Regions from separate parts of the Brachybacterium sp. 107 genome, predicted to be linked through region 2. Evidence: riboswitches for the same ligand, from Rfam matches in the RefSeq annotation. Region 2 holds a riboswitch; each other region holds the start of a gene.
What was found. Region 2 has a riboswitch for thiamine pyrophosphate ahead of ACT3UL_RS13315 (bifunctional hydroxymethylpyrimidine kinase/phosphomethylpyrimidine kinase). Riboswitches for the same ligand answer to the same signal wherever they lie in the genome.
Positions count from the first base shown of each region.

Region 1: it holds a riboswitch for thiamine pyrophosphate, as region 2 does, so the genes downstream of both, ACT3UL_RS10065 (YkoF family thiamine/hydroxymethylpyrimidine-binding protein) here and ACT3UL_RS13315 (bifunctional hydroxymethylpyrimidine kinase/phosphomethylpyrimidine kinase) in region 2, are expected to answer to the same signal.
Region 3: it holds a riboswitch for thiamine pyrophosphate, as region 2 does, so the genes downstream of both, thiC (phosphomethylpyrimidine synthase ThiC) here and ACT3UL_RS13315 (bifunctional hydroxymethylpyrimidine kinase/phosphomethylpyrimidine kinase) in region 2, are expected to answer to the same signal.

Region 1 is NZ_JBQSYW010000007.1:131,794-136,071, forward strand. It holds gene purS (phosphoribosylformylglycinamidine synthase subunit PurS) at 1-34, opposite strand, end outside; gene ACT3UL_RS10055 (MBL fold metallo-hydrolase) at 341-1,057, shown strand; gene ACT3UL_RS10060 (MBL fold metallo-hydrolase) at 1,110-1,874, opposite strand; TPP riboswitch at 2,008-2,116, shown strand; gene ACT3UL_RS10065 (YkoF family thiamine/hydroxymethylpyrimidine-binding protein) at 2,155-2,925, shown strand; gene ACT3UL_RS10070 (ECF transporter S component) at 2,922-3,557, shown strand; gene ACT3UL_RS10075 (ATP-binding cassette domain-containing protein) at 3,547-4,278, shown strand, end outside.
Region 2 is NZ_JBQSYW010000012.1:52,723-57,000, reverse strand. It holds gene ACT3UL_RS13320 (MFS transporter) at 1-595, opposite strand, end outside; gene ACT3UL_RS13315 (bifunctional hydroxymethylpyrimidine kinase/phosphomethylpyrimidine kinase) at 592-2,226, opposite strand; TPP riboswitch at 2,251-2,344, opposite strand; gene ACT3UL_RS13310 (hypothetical protein) at 2,422-2,544, shown strand; gene ACT3UL_RS13305 (ABC transporter substrate-binding protein) at 2,550-3,875, opposite strand; gene glgP (alpha-glucan family phosphorylase) at 3,912-4,278, opposite strand, start outside.
Region 3 is NZ_JBQSYW010000014.1:95,050-99,327, reverse strand. It holds gene ACT3UL_RS14570 (alpha/beta hydrolase) at 1-211, opposite strand, end outside; gene ACT3UL_RS14565 (hypothetical protein) at 208-444, opposite strand; gene thiC (phosphomethylpyrimidine synthase ThiC) at 520-2,301, opposite strand; TPP riboswitch at 2,303-2,413, opposite strand; gene ACT3UL_RS14555 (sugar O-acetyltransferase) at 2,698-3,267, shown strand; gene ACT3UL_RS14550 (hypothetical protein) at 3,349-3,963, shown strand; gene ACT3UL_RS14545 (hypothetical protein) at 4,052-4,278, shown strand, end outside.

The DNA of each region.
Region 1 (4,278 bases), on a different contig from region 2:
GCTTCGGCATGACATGGACCACGACGCGGGGCATGGGCGTTCTCCTGGAGGACGACGGCCGCGCTCGGGGGCGGGCCGGACGGGATGAATCTGCAGGGCGGGGCGGGAATGGATCCCGGGCTCACCGACGGATCGGTGCCGACGCCCCCATCGTACCGAGCCGTGGCCCGTCGGCGGGGCAGTGCCCACGCGAACCGGATCCGCCGGGGGTTCGAACCGGTTCCGCAGGAAACTCGAACCGGTTCCGCAGGGAGACCGAGCCGGATCTGCAGGGCATTGGCGTGGTGGTCCCGTGGTCGTACGGTGGGGGCACCCGATTCCGCAGACTCCGGAGGCAGCCATGAAGATCCGTCACCTCGTCCATTCCTGCCTGCTCGTCGAGATGGCCGGGCGGAGGGTTCTCGTGGACCCCGGCATCTTCAGCGGCGAGGCCGTGCGAACGCTGGGCACCGAGGTGCTCGCGGGCGTCGACGCCGTCGCCGTCACGCATCAGCATCCTGATCATCTCGACCGCGGCCTGCTGGACCACGTCCTGGCTGCGAGCGCGCAGGCGGTCGTGATCGCCGAGCCGGAGACGGCCGCGCAGCTCGCCGAGAGCAGCGAGGACGGCGCCGCGGTCTCGACCGAGCGCCTGCTGCCGCTCAGCGCGGGCGAGGCTCATGAGTTCCCAGCACTGGACGGTCGCGAGGCGCTGCGGATCGTCGCGGCAGGCGGTCAGCACGCCATCATCCATCCCGACATCCCGCGCGTGGGCAACGTGGGCCTCGTGCTCTCCGCCGGGGGCGGGCCGCAGCTCGGGATCACGGGGGATTCGTTGGAGCCCCTGCAGGAGTTCCACGGCATCGACGCCCTGGCCTTCGCCGTGGTGGCGCCGTGGTCCAAGATGTCCGAGACCATCGACTTCCTGCGCGCGGTGCGCCCGCGTCTGGCTCTGCCGGTCCACGATGCGGTGGCCAGCGAGGGCGGCCGGTCGATCTACCTGCGCCAGTCCGGTGCGCTCTCGCCCGAGGGCACCGAGGTGCGCGACTGGCCGGAGGACGGCGTCGTCGAGCTCTGAGCTCTGAGCTCTGAACGGAAGGTGCCGGTCCCGCCGTCCTGGCACCTGGTGGTCAGGGCCGAGGGCGTGTGAAGACGGGCGCTGCCGAGGCGCGCGCTTCGGCGACGGCTGCCCGCATCCGACCGCGCCAGACCGGTCCGTGACCGGGGACGAGGGTGTCGGCGTCGATCTGCGCGATGCTGCCCAGGGTGTCGTAGAGCCCGACCGGATCGTGGGCGGTCAGCGCCGGCAGCAGCTGCGGCCCGACGCGCGAGGTGACGGGATGCCCGGTGATCAGCGCGTCGCCGGTGAGCACGACGCCTGCCCTCGGCAGGTGGTAGATGGTGTGGCCCGAGGTGTGCCCGGGGCAGGCCAGGGCGACCGGGGCCCCCGGGAGATCCAGCGCCGTACCGGTCCTCACGGCCTGCGTCTGCGGCAGCCGGATCGAGGACAGCGCACCGGCGCGCAGGAGGGTGAGCGTCCAGAGCGCCGTGCGCGGCCGCCAGCACTGCGGCAGGACGTCCGCGGCCGTGGCCTGCTCATGGGCCTCGCCGCGGAGCATGGGCAGTTCGTGCTCATGGGCGTGGAGCGGGAATCGATGGATCTCCTGCAGCTGCGGGAGAGCGCCCACATGGTCGACATGGGCGTGAGTGATCAAGGCACCCCGGATGTCCTCCACCCTGTTCCCGATGTGCTCGACGGCGGCGATCACGGCGCCCAGATCCTTCGGATAGCCCGCATCGATCAGGGTGAGGTCACGGCCCTCTCGCACCAGCGTCCAGTTCGAGGCGATCCCCGAGACCATGAAGACATCGTCGGCAATGGCGTGGATCTGCATCTTTCCCACGATCCTTGTGCTCCCCTCCTGGAGTTCCGGCCCCGAAAGTATCAGCCGCGCGCGACCGCTCCAGGGCCCGGGCGACGGGTTCTGTGAACGTGGCCGTCGGTGAGCCCGCGGTCCCGTCTACAGTGGCCCCGTGCACGGGAGTCCGGTAGGCCGGGCTGAGAGGGAGTTCTCCAACTCCGACCGTAGAACCTGACCCGGATCATGCCGGCGCAGGAAGCTCCGCCGGGCGAGATCCGCCGCGTGCCCGTGCCCTTCGTGAAAGGCACGGACCATGACCTCAGCGTGTGTCGCATCCGTCGGCGCCCCGCCCGCAGTCCCGGAGAATCCCGCCGACCCCACTGATCCCGCCGATCCCGTCGACCCCATTGATCTCGCTGATTCCCCCGATCCCACGGCGACGCCGCTCGGGTTCGGCGTGGGCGCCCGGGTGACCGTCGCCGTGATGGCGGACGACTACGCGCCGCTCCTGCTCGACGTCCTCTCACGCCTCGACGGGACCGGCCTCGTGCGCGAGACCGGCGACGTCTCCACCTACATCGGCGGCCATGAGGTGCACCTGCAGCGCTATCTCATCGATCTCGCCGAGGATCTCGCCCGCACCGAGCACCACGCCACGATCTCCGTGCTCCTGTCCCGGGGATGCCCGGGGGAGGTGGCCTGCGAGCTGCCCGGCGGGGCCGGACCCCGTGCAACGGACGTGCCGGAGCCCCGCCGCACAGGCCGCTACGCCGCGGCGGAATGGGCTCTGTACCCGCTGGCCGATCAGGTGCTCGCCGATGGCACGCTCCCGGACCACATGCGGGACATCTACGCGGCGATCGATCACGCCCGCGAGCTGGGGACCTTCCGGGGCTCCGAGCACTTCGTGACCCGTCTCGAGGGCGACGTCGGCGACGTCCTGGCCACGGCGATCGCCGGATGGCTGCTGGTGGGACGCGGCGTCCAGCACGTGACGAGCCACCTCACGATCTCGCTGAACAGCCCCTCGCACGCGACGCGCACCCTGGACGCGACGCGCACCCTGGACGAGGTGACGCGATGACCGCGATGCAGGAAGCCCCGTCCCGGAGGCGCGCCCGCTTCACTCTGCGGGAGATCGTGCTGGTCGTCGTGCTCGGCGTCGTGTTCGGCTTCCTGTACTGGATCTTCGTCCAGGCATGGAACGGCCTTGCGATCGCCATGGGCCCCGCGGGCGATCTCGCCCAGCACGTCCTGTTCGGATCCTGGCTGCTCGTGGGGCCGATCGCCGTGGCGATCCTCCGGCGACCGGGCAGCGGCATCCTGGCGGAGCTGATCGCCGCGGTCGTCGAGGTGGTGTTCCTCGGCAGCCCGGTCGGCCCGCTGCTGGTGCTCTCGGCGCTGCTGCAGGGCATCGGCAGCGAGCTGCCCTTCGCCCTGACCAGGTACCGCCGTTTCGGCTGGGGCGTGTTCGCCGCGTCGGGCGCCCTCGGCGCCGGGCTCGTGTTCTTCTGGACCGCGTATCGGATGGGCTGGTACGGGCAGGATCTGCTCGAGCTGCGCCTGGGTGTGCAGGTGCTGTCGGGGATCGTGCTCGGCGGGCTGCTCGCGAGGACCATCGTCGGCGCCCTGCGGAGAACGGGCGTGCTCGACGACTTCGCGATCGGAGCCGCACCGCTCGACGCACAGGCAGCCGTGGAGCGTCGTGTCCGCTGAGACCGTCCACGGCGGGCCGAGGGGCGCGGCGGGCCCTGCCTCGAACCCCTCCGCCGCGCTCCTCAAGGCCGAGGAGCTCGAGGTGGTGCTGCCCTCGGGGGACGGGGTCGGGCCGTGGAGCGGCACCCTCGCGGCCGGGGACCACGTGCTGCTGCTCGGCCCGAGCGGCGCGGGGAAGTCGACGTTGCTGCGCACTCTCGCCGGCGCCGTCCCCTCGCATCAGCACGGCTGCGTCACCGGGAGCGTGCGCGTGGGCGGGATCGACCCGGTGGTCGACGGTGTGGTCACGACCTCACGCGTCGTCGGATATCTGGGACAGGACCCGGCCAGCGGGGTCTGCCTGCCCGATGTGGCCGACGACGTGGCCCTGCCGCTGGAGAACCGTCGCGTGCCGGCCGCGCAGATCGGGGAACGGGTGCACGGGGCGCTGATCGCCGCCGACGCCGGGGACCTCGTCGCGCGGAAGGCCTCGACACTCTCGGGCGGGCAGCTGCAGCGCGCCGCGCTCGCCGCGGTGCTCGCCGCCCGGCCCCGACTCCTCCTGCTCGACGAACCCACCGCGATGCTCGATGCCGACGGCATCGCCGCGGTGCGCCGGAGCATCCAGGCCGCCTTGCAGGACGGGGACGTCGCAGCGATCCTCGTCGAGCACCGCCTGGACGAGTGGGCGGGCGCCGACGGCCTCGCCGCCCTCCCTCCGCGCACGATCGCGCTGGATCGC
Region 2 (4,278 bases):
GCACGAACAGCAGCCGCCAGCCCCAGGCGGCGTAGGCATCCGGCCCGAGGATCACCAGCAGCATCGCGACGGCGAAGGCGATGCTCGCCTGCGCCCAGGGGGCCATCGAGAGGATGAGACCGCTCATCAGCCCGCGGCGGCGCGGCCTCGACCACTCCATAGCCAGCGGGATCGCGGCGGAGTACTCGCCGGCCACGAAGATGCCGCCGAGGAACCGCAGGGCCAGGATCAGCCCGATCGTGCCAGCCCCGAGCACCTCGTGGGTGGGCATGGCGGCGATCGCGAGCGCGCACGCGGCGGTTCCGGCGATCGCGACCCGGGTGGTGCGGGTGCGCCCGAGCCGATCGGAGATGCGACCGAAGACGATGCCACCGATCGGCCGACCGAACAGCATCGCGACGACGATCAGGGAGCCCGTCGAGGCCGCCGCCGCCGCCGGACCGGCGAGCACGATCATCGCGGGGGCCAGCGCCGCGAGCGGGAGGAACACATGGATGTTGTCGATCCAGTTGCCGACCACTCCGGCCCGCAGTGCTGCCCGCCCCTGGGGAGGGAGTCGCTCGACATCGGATCGGGACGCTGCGAGGGCGCTCACCGTGCCCCATCCAGTGCGAGGTCGCGGAGGCTCTGCGCAGCCGGTTCCCCCAGGCGCAGCGCCTGCTCGAAGAACTCCAGCTCGTGACGGCATGCGACGAGAAAGGCGCGCAGAGCAGCGGAACGGGCCACCGGCGAGGCAGCGGCGAACTCCTGTTCGACCAGGTCGAGTGCCCCCTGCGTCGCGGTGACGAAGTCGGGATCGCGGTAGGTATCGAGCCAGTCCGCATACGGGTGGTCGCTCGGGACGGCCGGCAGCATGGCCCCGGTCTGGGCGTAGAGCCAGTAGCAGGGCAGCACGGCGGCCGCGGCGACGACCCGGTCCTCGCCGCGCGTCGTGGCCAGCAGGAAGTTGGTATAGGCACTGGTCACGGGCGAGATCTCGGGTTCCTCGCGGTCGCCGTTCCAGCTGCGGTGCAGGGCGGACTCGACCGTGAGGCAGTTCGCGGCGCCGTGCGCCCAGAACACCTGGGCTCCGGGGTCGCTCGAGGCTGCGGACAACGCTGCGAGCGCCCGGGAGTACCGGCGCAGATACAGCGCGTCCTGGGCGAGGTAGAAGGAGAACTCCCGGTCGGGAAGGCTGCCGTCGACCAGGGCACGCACGAAGTCCGAGTCCGCGACGGCACGCGCAAGGGGCTCCCCCGCCGCCCAGAGGGCACGCGTCCAGGGACCGGCCGGCGCGACGGCCGGCTCGACGGCGGACTCGAATGCGCCGGCCTCGGAGGGGGCTGAGGTGCCCGCGCGGAGACCGACTTCAACGAGGGCCTGCATGCCCTCCGGGCTCACGAGCCTCGCCGGGATCCGGCCAGGCACGAGCCAGGGCGTCGACTCCCCCGCCGCCTGGAGCCGACGGGCGCGGTGGGAATGGTCCACGGGACCGTGGCCTGTGCCGACGCGCAGCGCCTCCCCGTGGGCGATCGCCTCATGGAGCCACTGCGTGGCCCAGGTGAGAGCCGCCTGCGGGGCGTCGCCGCCTGCCAGCCGGGTGGCGAGCGCCGAGGCCAAGGAGCATCCGGTGCCGTGGGTGCTGGTCGAGGTCAGGCGCGCCGAGTCGACCCGATGCTCGAGGCCATCGGGTTCCACCCACGTGTTCGTCACCAGCGGGGCCTGGAGATGACCCGTCTTCACCACCACGGCGACCCCGGTCCGGGCGGCCCACTGCCGGGCCTGCTCGAGGGCTTCCTGCTCGTCGGCCGCGCGCTCTGCGCCCGTCAGTCGGGCGAGCTCCTCGATGTTCGGGGTGACCGCGGTGGCTCGGGCACAGAAGTCGATCATCGCCTGCTCCGCGTCGGGCTCCAGGAGGCTGTCCCCGCTGGTCGCGACCATCACCGGATCCACCACCAGGATCTGCTGCGGGTGCTCGTCGAGCCAGGCGGAGACGGTCGCGATGATCGCGGCGGTGCCGAGCATCCCGGTCTTGACCGCGTCGATCTGCACGTCATCGCTCACGGCGCGCAGCTGCTGGTCGAGGAACGCGACCGGCGGCACGTGGATGTCGCGCACCCCGCGGGTGTTCTGGGCGACCAGCGCGGTCACCACGCTCATGCCGTAGCCGCCGGCCGCGGTGATGGATTTGAGGTCCGCGGCGGTGCCGGCTCCTCCGGAGGGGTCGGTGCCGGCGATCGACAGCACGCGGGGAATTCGGGCAGGGTACGACGGAGCCACTGAGGACATCCCTTCGCTAGTACGAACTAGATCAGGTTCCACGGGTGTGATCTCAGCGCCGGACGGCGCACCCCGTGTCCGCGGGCCAGTATAGGCAGGCCGGCGGTCCACCCTGAAATGGGTCCGTCAGCGCCGCAGGCAGCATTCTGGGAGCCCGGAGAGGTGCATCAGACCTGGGCGGGCACGGACATGGTCGTCGTGATCGTCGAGACCGCGGGCCGCCTAGTGCCCGATGAGCTCTTCGTCGAGGTTCCTGCCGCCCGCGACGGCCCTGCCATGGGCTGAGCGGATCAACCCGAGGCGGCCGTCGCCGCGTCCTGGGCCTCCGGCAGCGCGTCGGCGGCGGTCGCCTTGCCGGTGAAGACCTCGGCGATGAGCGGGAGCGCGGCCCCTGTGCCCTCTGCCGACCGGTTCCCGGTCTCCGGGAGGGCCACGTCGTCGGGCGCCTCCGCGAGGAGGGAGACATCCACGCCGCCGGCCTTCCATTCCTCCTGCCAGACGCTGTGCAGGTCGCGGTGGGCCGGGATGCCGAGGCGGTTCTCCGCGAGCGGTCGCTGTCCCTCGACGCTCCCCAGCCAGCTCAGCAGCTTCCCGATCGCCTCCTCGCGCTCATCGTCGTCGTCGGGCGTGATCCCGACCGCCGCGACCGCATGCACCAGGGGGTGGGATCCCTCCGTCCCGGCGACCGGCGGATTGACGGACCAGGGGAACGCGTCCTTGATCCCGTCGGCGAGGACATGGAGGTCGTAGGTCCCCGTCTGCAGCAGACCGAGCTTGCCGTCCACGAACTGGCTCTGGCACAAGGCCTCGTCGGCGACCGCTTCGGCGCCGTCGGGCGCGAGATGGCCCGCCGCGAGGTCCGCGAGGTACTGCACGGCCTCGATCCCCTCCGGCGAGGCGAAGGTGAAGGTGCCCTCCTCGTCCTGCCATGCACCTCCGTGGCCGGCGATGAAGGGGCCCAGCACCGCCGAGCGGTCCGGGTGCGCGCTGAACCCGAACGCCGCGCGGGCGGCGGCGTCGAACCCGTCGTCTCCGGGATGCAAGCCCTCACCGTCCACGGTGATCTCGCGCGCGAGGTCGCGCAGGCCGTCCGACTCGGCGCCGGGCTCGAAACTCAGCTCCGCGGCGTCCCCTCCTGCGGCGTCGACGAGCTCCTGGTGGGCGACCAGGATGCTCTGGTCCCAGATCTGGGGCACGCCCCACAGGGCCTCGTCGATCCGGTAGAGATCGGTGGCGGTCTTCTCCCACTGCGCGGCGGCGTCGCCCACGACCTCGCCGATCTCGAGCAGCTGCCCGCTGGCATGGGCCTCCGCGAGATTCGCCGTGTTCATCCACAGCACATCCGGCAGGGACTCCCCCGCGACATCCAGCGGGAGCTGCTTCCAGTAGTCGTCCCAGCCGATCACCTCGACGTGCACGTCGATGCCGGACTCCTTCGTGAAGGCCGCCAGGGACGTCTCGTAGGCCGAGGCCGCGGCGTCGTCCCACACCCGCATCCGCAGGGTGTCGGCGTCATCGACGTCCAGGGGCGTCTCCTCGGAGCACCCGGTGAGGGCCCCGATCCCGGCCACCCCCATCGCCGCGGAGGAGAGCAGGAGCTGACGACGAGTCGGCACGGGGTCGGGACCTTCCGTTCGGGTGCTGCGGACTGCTCAGGCGGTCGCGACCAGCCCGAGCTCTGCACGGTGCGCGAGCACCGGATGCTGCGGGGTGACCCGCACGGTGTATCCCACCTCGCCGGGGACGGAGAGCGCAAGGCGAGCAGTCCAACGGCCGTCCTCCTCACGCTGCAGCGGGATCAGGTGGGCGTCGATGATCTCATCATCGACGCCGACCGTACCCAGGACCGCCTCGACGAGGACGTCCTCATCGCGCAGGCCGCCGAGGTCCACCTCGGCGACGAGGGAGATCTCGGCGCCGCTGGACACCGCACCGTCCGCGGCGCCCTCGAGGGACACCGCCGTGACGCGCACGCCGGACCAGGCCGCCTGCACCTCGGCCTTCCAGGCCGTGAACGTG
Region 3 (4,278 bases), on a different contig from region 2:
GTTCCCTCTCGGAGAGATCGTTCGCGCAGTAGGAGCCCAGCAGCAGGAGGGCATCGGCGTCCGGCGCGACCTGGCAGGCGCGCACCCCGCCCGGGGAGTGCCCGCCCACGATCCAGGTGCCCACCTCGGGCAGGTCGGCGGTGAACGTGTCCAGACCGCGCCGATCGAACAGCGACAGGTGCAGCCACGGCTTCACGACCACCACGGTCATGTTCTGTTCGGTCCGGAGGACCCGGTCCCCGCGGGCTGCAGGATCAGTGAGGCACTCGACTCGGTGACTCTGATCCCGGAGTCCTCGAGGACCTGCCCGACCGGCTCCGGCTCCGCCTCCATGATCTCGAACCGGCTCCACACCAGGAGCGCTGCGACGGCGAGCACCACGAGTGCGAGCAGCACGACGAGCAGGCGGAGCGCCCAGCGGCGGGCCGGACGGGCGGTGGTCATGGACCCACGGTAGGGCACCCGCGTCTCGACCACGTTCTCGATCTCGTCCTCGCCGGGCCGGCCCGCCGGATGCCGTCAGCCATCGCTCCCGGAACCCGCGGGCAACGACGGGTCCGGCAGGTACACGGTGCCGCCCGCCTCGCGGAACTCGCGAGCCTTCGCCTCCATACCGGCCCGGGCGATCTCCGCCTGCTCCGCGGCGTCGCCGTAGGTGTCGCGGATGTCCTGGGACAGCCGCATCGAACAGAACTTCGGGCCGCACATCGAGCAGAAGTGCGCGGTCTTCGCGGGTTCCGCCGGCAGGGTCTCGTCGTGGTACTCCTGCGCGAGCTGCGGATCCAGGGACAGCCCGAACTGGTCGCGCCACCGGAACTCGAAACGCGCCTTCGACAGGGCGTCGTCCCGGGCGATCGCCCCGGGATGCCCCTTGGCGACGTCGGCCGCATGGGCCGCGATCTTGTAGGTGATCACCCCGGTCTTCACGTCATCGCGATCCGGCAGCCCCAGATGCTCCTTGGGAGTGACGTAGCAGAGCATCGCGGTGCCATAGCGGGCGATCTCCGTGGCGCCGATCGCCGAGGTGATGTGGTCGTACGCCGGGGCGATGTCGGTGACCAGCGGACCCAGCGTGTAGAACGGCGCGCCGTGGCACAGCTCCTGCTGCCGCTCCACGTTCTCGCGCACCAGGTGCAGCGGGATGTGTCCGGGCCCCTCGACCATCACCTGCACATCGTGCTCCCAGGCCCGCTCGGTGAGCTCGGCGAGGGTGTCGAGCTCTGCGAACTGGGCGGCATCGTTCGCGTCGGCGAGGGAGCCCGGCCGCAGCCCGTCGCCCAGCGAGAAGGACACGTCGTAGCGGGCGAAGATCTCGCACAGCTCGTCGAAGTGCTCGTACAGGAAGTTCTCGCGGTGATGGGCCAGGCACCAGCCGGCCAGGATGGACCCGCCACGCGAGACGATCCCGGTGACCCTGTTCGCGGTCAGCGGCACGTACCGCAGCAGCACCCCGGCGTGGATGGTCATGTAGTCCACGCCCTGCTCGCACTGCTCGATCACGGTGTCGCGGAAGATCTCCCAGGTCAGCGCATTCGCCTCCCCGTCGACCTTCTCGAGCGCCTGGTAGATCGGCACCGTCCCGATGGGCACCGGAGAATTGCGCAGCAGCCACTCGCGGGTGGTGTGGATGTCGTCCCCGGTGGACAGGTCCATGACCGTGTCCGCGCCCCAGCGGGTGGCCCATTCGAGCTTGGAGACCTCCTCGGCGATCGACGAGGTCACCGCCGAGTTGCCGATGTTCGCGTTGATCTTCACCAGGAAGGCCTTCCCGATGATCATCGGCTCCGCCTCCGGATGGTTCACGTTCGCCGGGAGGATCGCGCGGCCTGCGGCGAGCTCGCTGCGCACCAGCTCGACGTCGCAGTTCTCCCGCAGGGCGACGTAGCGCATCTCCGGGGTGATCTCGCCGCGCCGGGCATAGTGCATCTGCGTGACCCGGGTGCCGACGGGGGAGCGCAGCGGGGCGCGACGGGCACCGCGCCATTCGGCGCTAGCCTCGCCCCGACGCACGGCGCCGCGGCCGTCATCGGCGAGGGCGCGGTCTCGGCCCGCGTATGCCTGGACGTCACCGCGCTCGGCGATCCAGGTCTCCCGCATCGGCGGCAGCCCCACCTCCGGTACGCAGCCGGGACCGGCAGTGCGGTACACCGCCAGAGGAGGGTTCGCCGTGCCGTCGGGGGCATCGTCCTGGAGGACCCGGGTGATGGGCACACGGATGCCATGGGCAGGATCCTCGAGCACGTCGAGGCGGTGGGTGGGGTAGTTCTCGGGTCGTGCGAACTTCTCAGGGCGTGCGGACATAGCGCTGCGCTCTCCTTCTTCCTTCGCCGGCATTATCCGGGGCAGGTTCATTCGGTACTCGGACAGCGACAGTCCGATCTCAGCCCGTTGCATCGGGCACCCGAGGGATCGGCGACGATAGTAGCACCCGTCTCGACCGTGAGGATGCTCGAGCGGCTCGCCGCTGCCTCCCCTCGCGGTCGCCGGCCGCGAGGGGAGGCAGTGGATCTGGTGTGGCGCGTGCGAACGGTCCGGACTGCGATCCCGGAGTGGGGGAGGTGGGCCTGGTCGGCGACGAGGTGCCCTGCCCGTCGGCCTGGAGCGTCAGGACGGTCGAGCGTCCGCGCAGGCAGTGTTGGCTACGCTGGGAGTCGCGGCGCTGCCACCCCGGCGCGACCCTCCGTGGAAGGCGGCCCCATGACCCTCACCGACCTGCTGGACGCCCTCGATTCCGGCCAGGCCATCCCGGCGAACTCCCCGTTGCACGCGGTCATGCACGCCACCAGCCAGGAGGCGCTGAAGGTCACCGGAGAGCTCAACGGCGGCTATCACGAACCCTCCCGGGTGCGAGAGCTGCTCGCCGAGCTCACCGGCCGTGAGATCGACGAGAGCGTCACCCTGTTCCCGCCCTTCACCTCCGACTTCGGCAAGAACATCCACCTGGGCAAGCGCGTGTTCCTCAACGCCGGCTGCCGCTTCCAGGACCAGGGCGGGCTGCACATCGGCGACGACTGCCTCATCGGGCACAACACCGTGATCGCCACCCTGAACCACGATCTCGCCCCGAGCCGCCGCGGCGACCTCCACCCGGCCCCCGTGACGATCGGGAACAACGTGTGGATCGGCGCGAACGTGACGATCCTGCCCGGCGTCACCATCGGGGACGACGCCGTCATCGCCGCCGCCTCCGTCGTCACCAAGGACGTGCCGGCGAAAGCGCTCGTCGTCGGTTCGCCGGCCCGGGTGATCAGGACCGTCGAGGACTGAGAGCTACGCGCCGAAGGCCGTCGCCTCGCAGCGACGGGATGGCACCCATCAATTGGCGGGTGCCCCGCTACCTTGGGGCTTATGGCTCTTGAATTCCAGCGTTCGACGATCGCGGCTGTGCGCGCCGCGCTGCCCGAGCACCAGGTGATCGAGAAGCCACCCACACCGGCGTGGCTGAACCGGCCCGGATCGACCGACTGCGGAGACGCGTGGCCCCTGGTGAGAACGATCTACCGCCAATTGGCTGCGGCGGACCTCCCGGAAGTCATGCCCCCACGGGAACGGCGCAGCCTCGATGCAGTCATTCTCGGCCCCGACGGGCACAGCCGCATTCTCGAGGTCGACGAGACACAGCATTTCAATGAATTCCGTGCGCTCACCCTTCAGCCCTACCCGGCCTCTGCACGGACCGCGTTCGATCGACAGGACTGGATCGATCGCTCGCGGGCCAAGACGCGGCTCGAGGGCGGCGGTTTCGGGGCGCGGAAGCCTCCGCTCTTTCCTGGCCAGCACGGCCGTCATCGGCAGCGGGCGTTCCGTGATGCGCTTGCTGATCTGCTTCCGCCCCTCCATGGCTGGGAGCCGACGCTGCGCATCCACCACGGCGAAGCACAGAGCTGGATAGACGACGTGGACGCCCCGGGGCGGATGCGAGAGCTGCTCGCCGAGAAGCTGCCTCGGGAACAGAACTCCTAGGAAGCACCCCGGGCGTTGACTGCGGCGTCGCCATCGGTGGACGACACTGAGGGAACCCACCGCCTGCCACCGAGAGAAGGACCGCACCATGCCCGTCGAAATGGGACTCTGGCGAATCGATGGAGATCGACCCCGTCGACTTCCGGCTGCGACCCTGCCCAGCGAGGCGACCCTCGAGGACTTCCTGGAACATGACCCATCCCTGCTCGGAACACCGCTGCTGGTCATCGGCCGACAGGTGCGCACCCCGTACGGAAAGTTCATCGATCTGCTCGCGATCGACGTCGACGGCAACCTGCACGTCCTGGAGCTGAA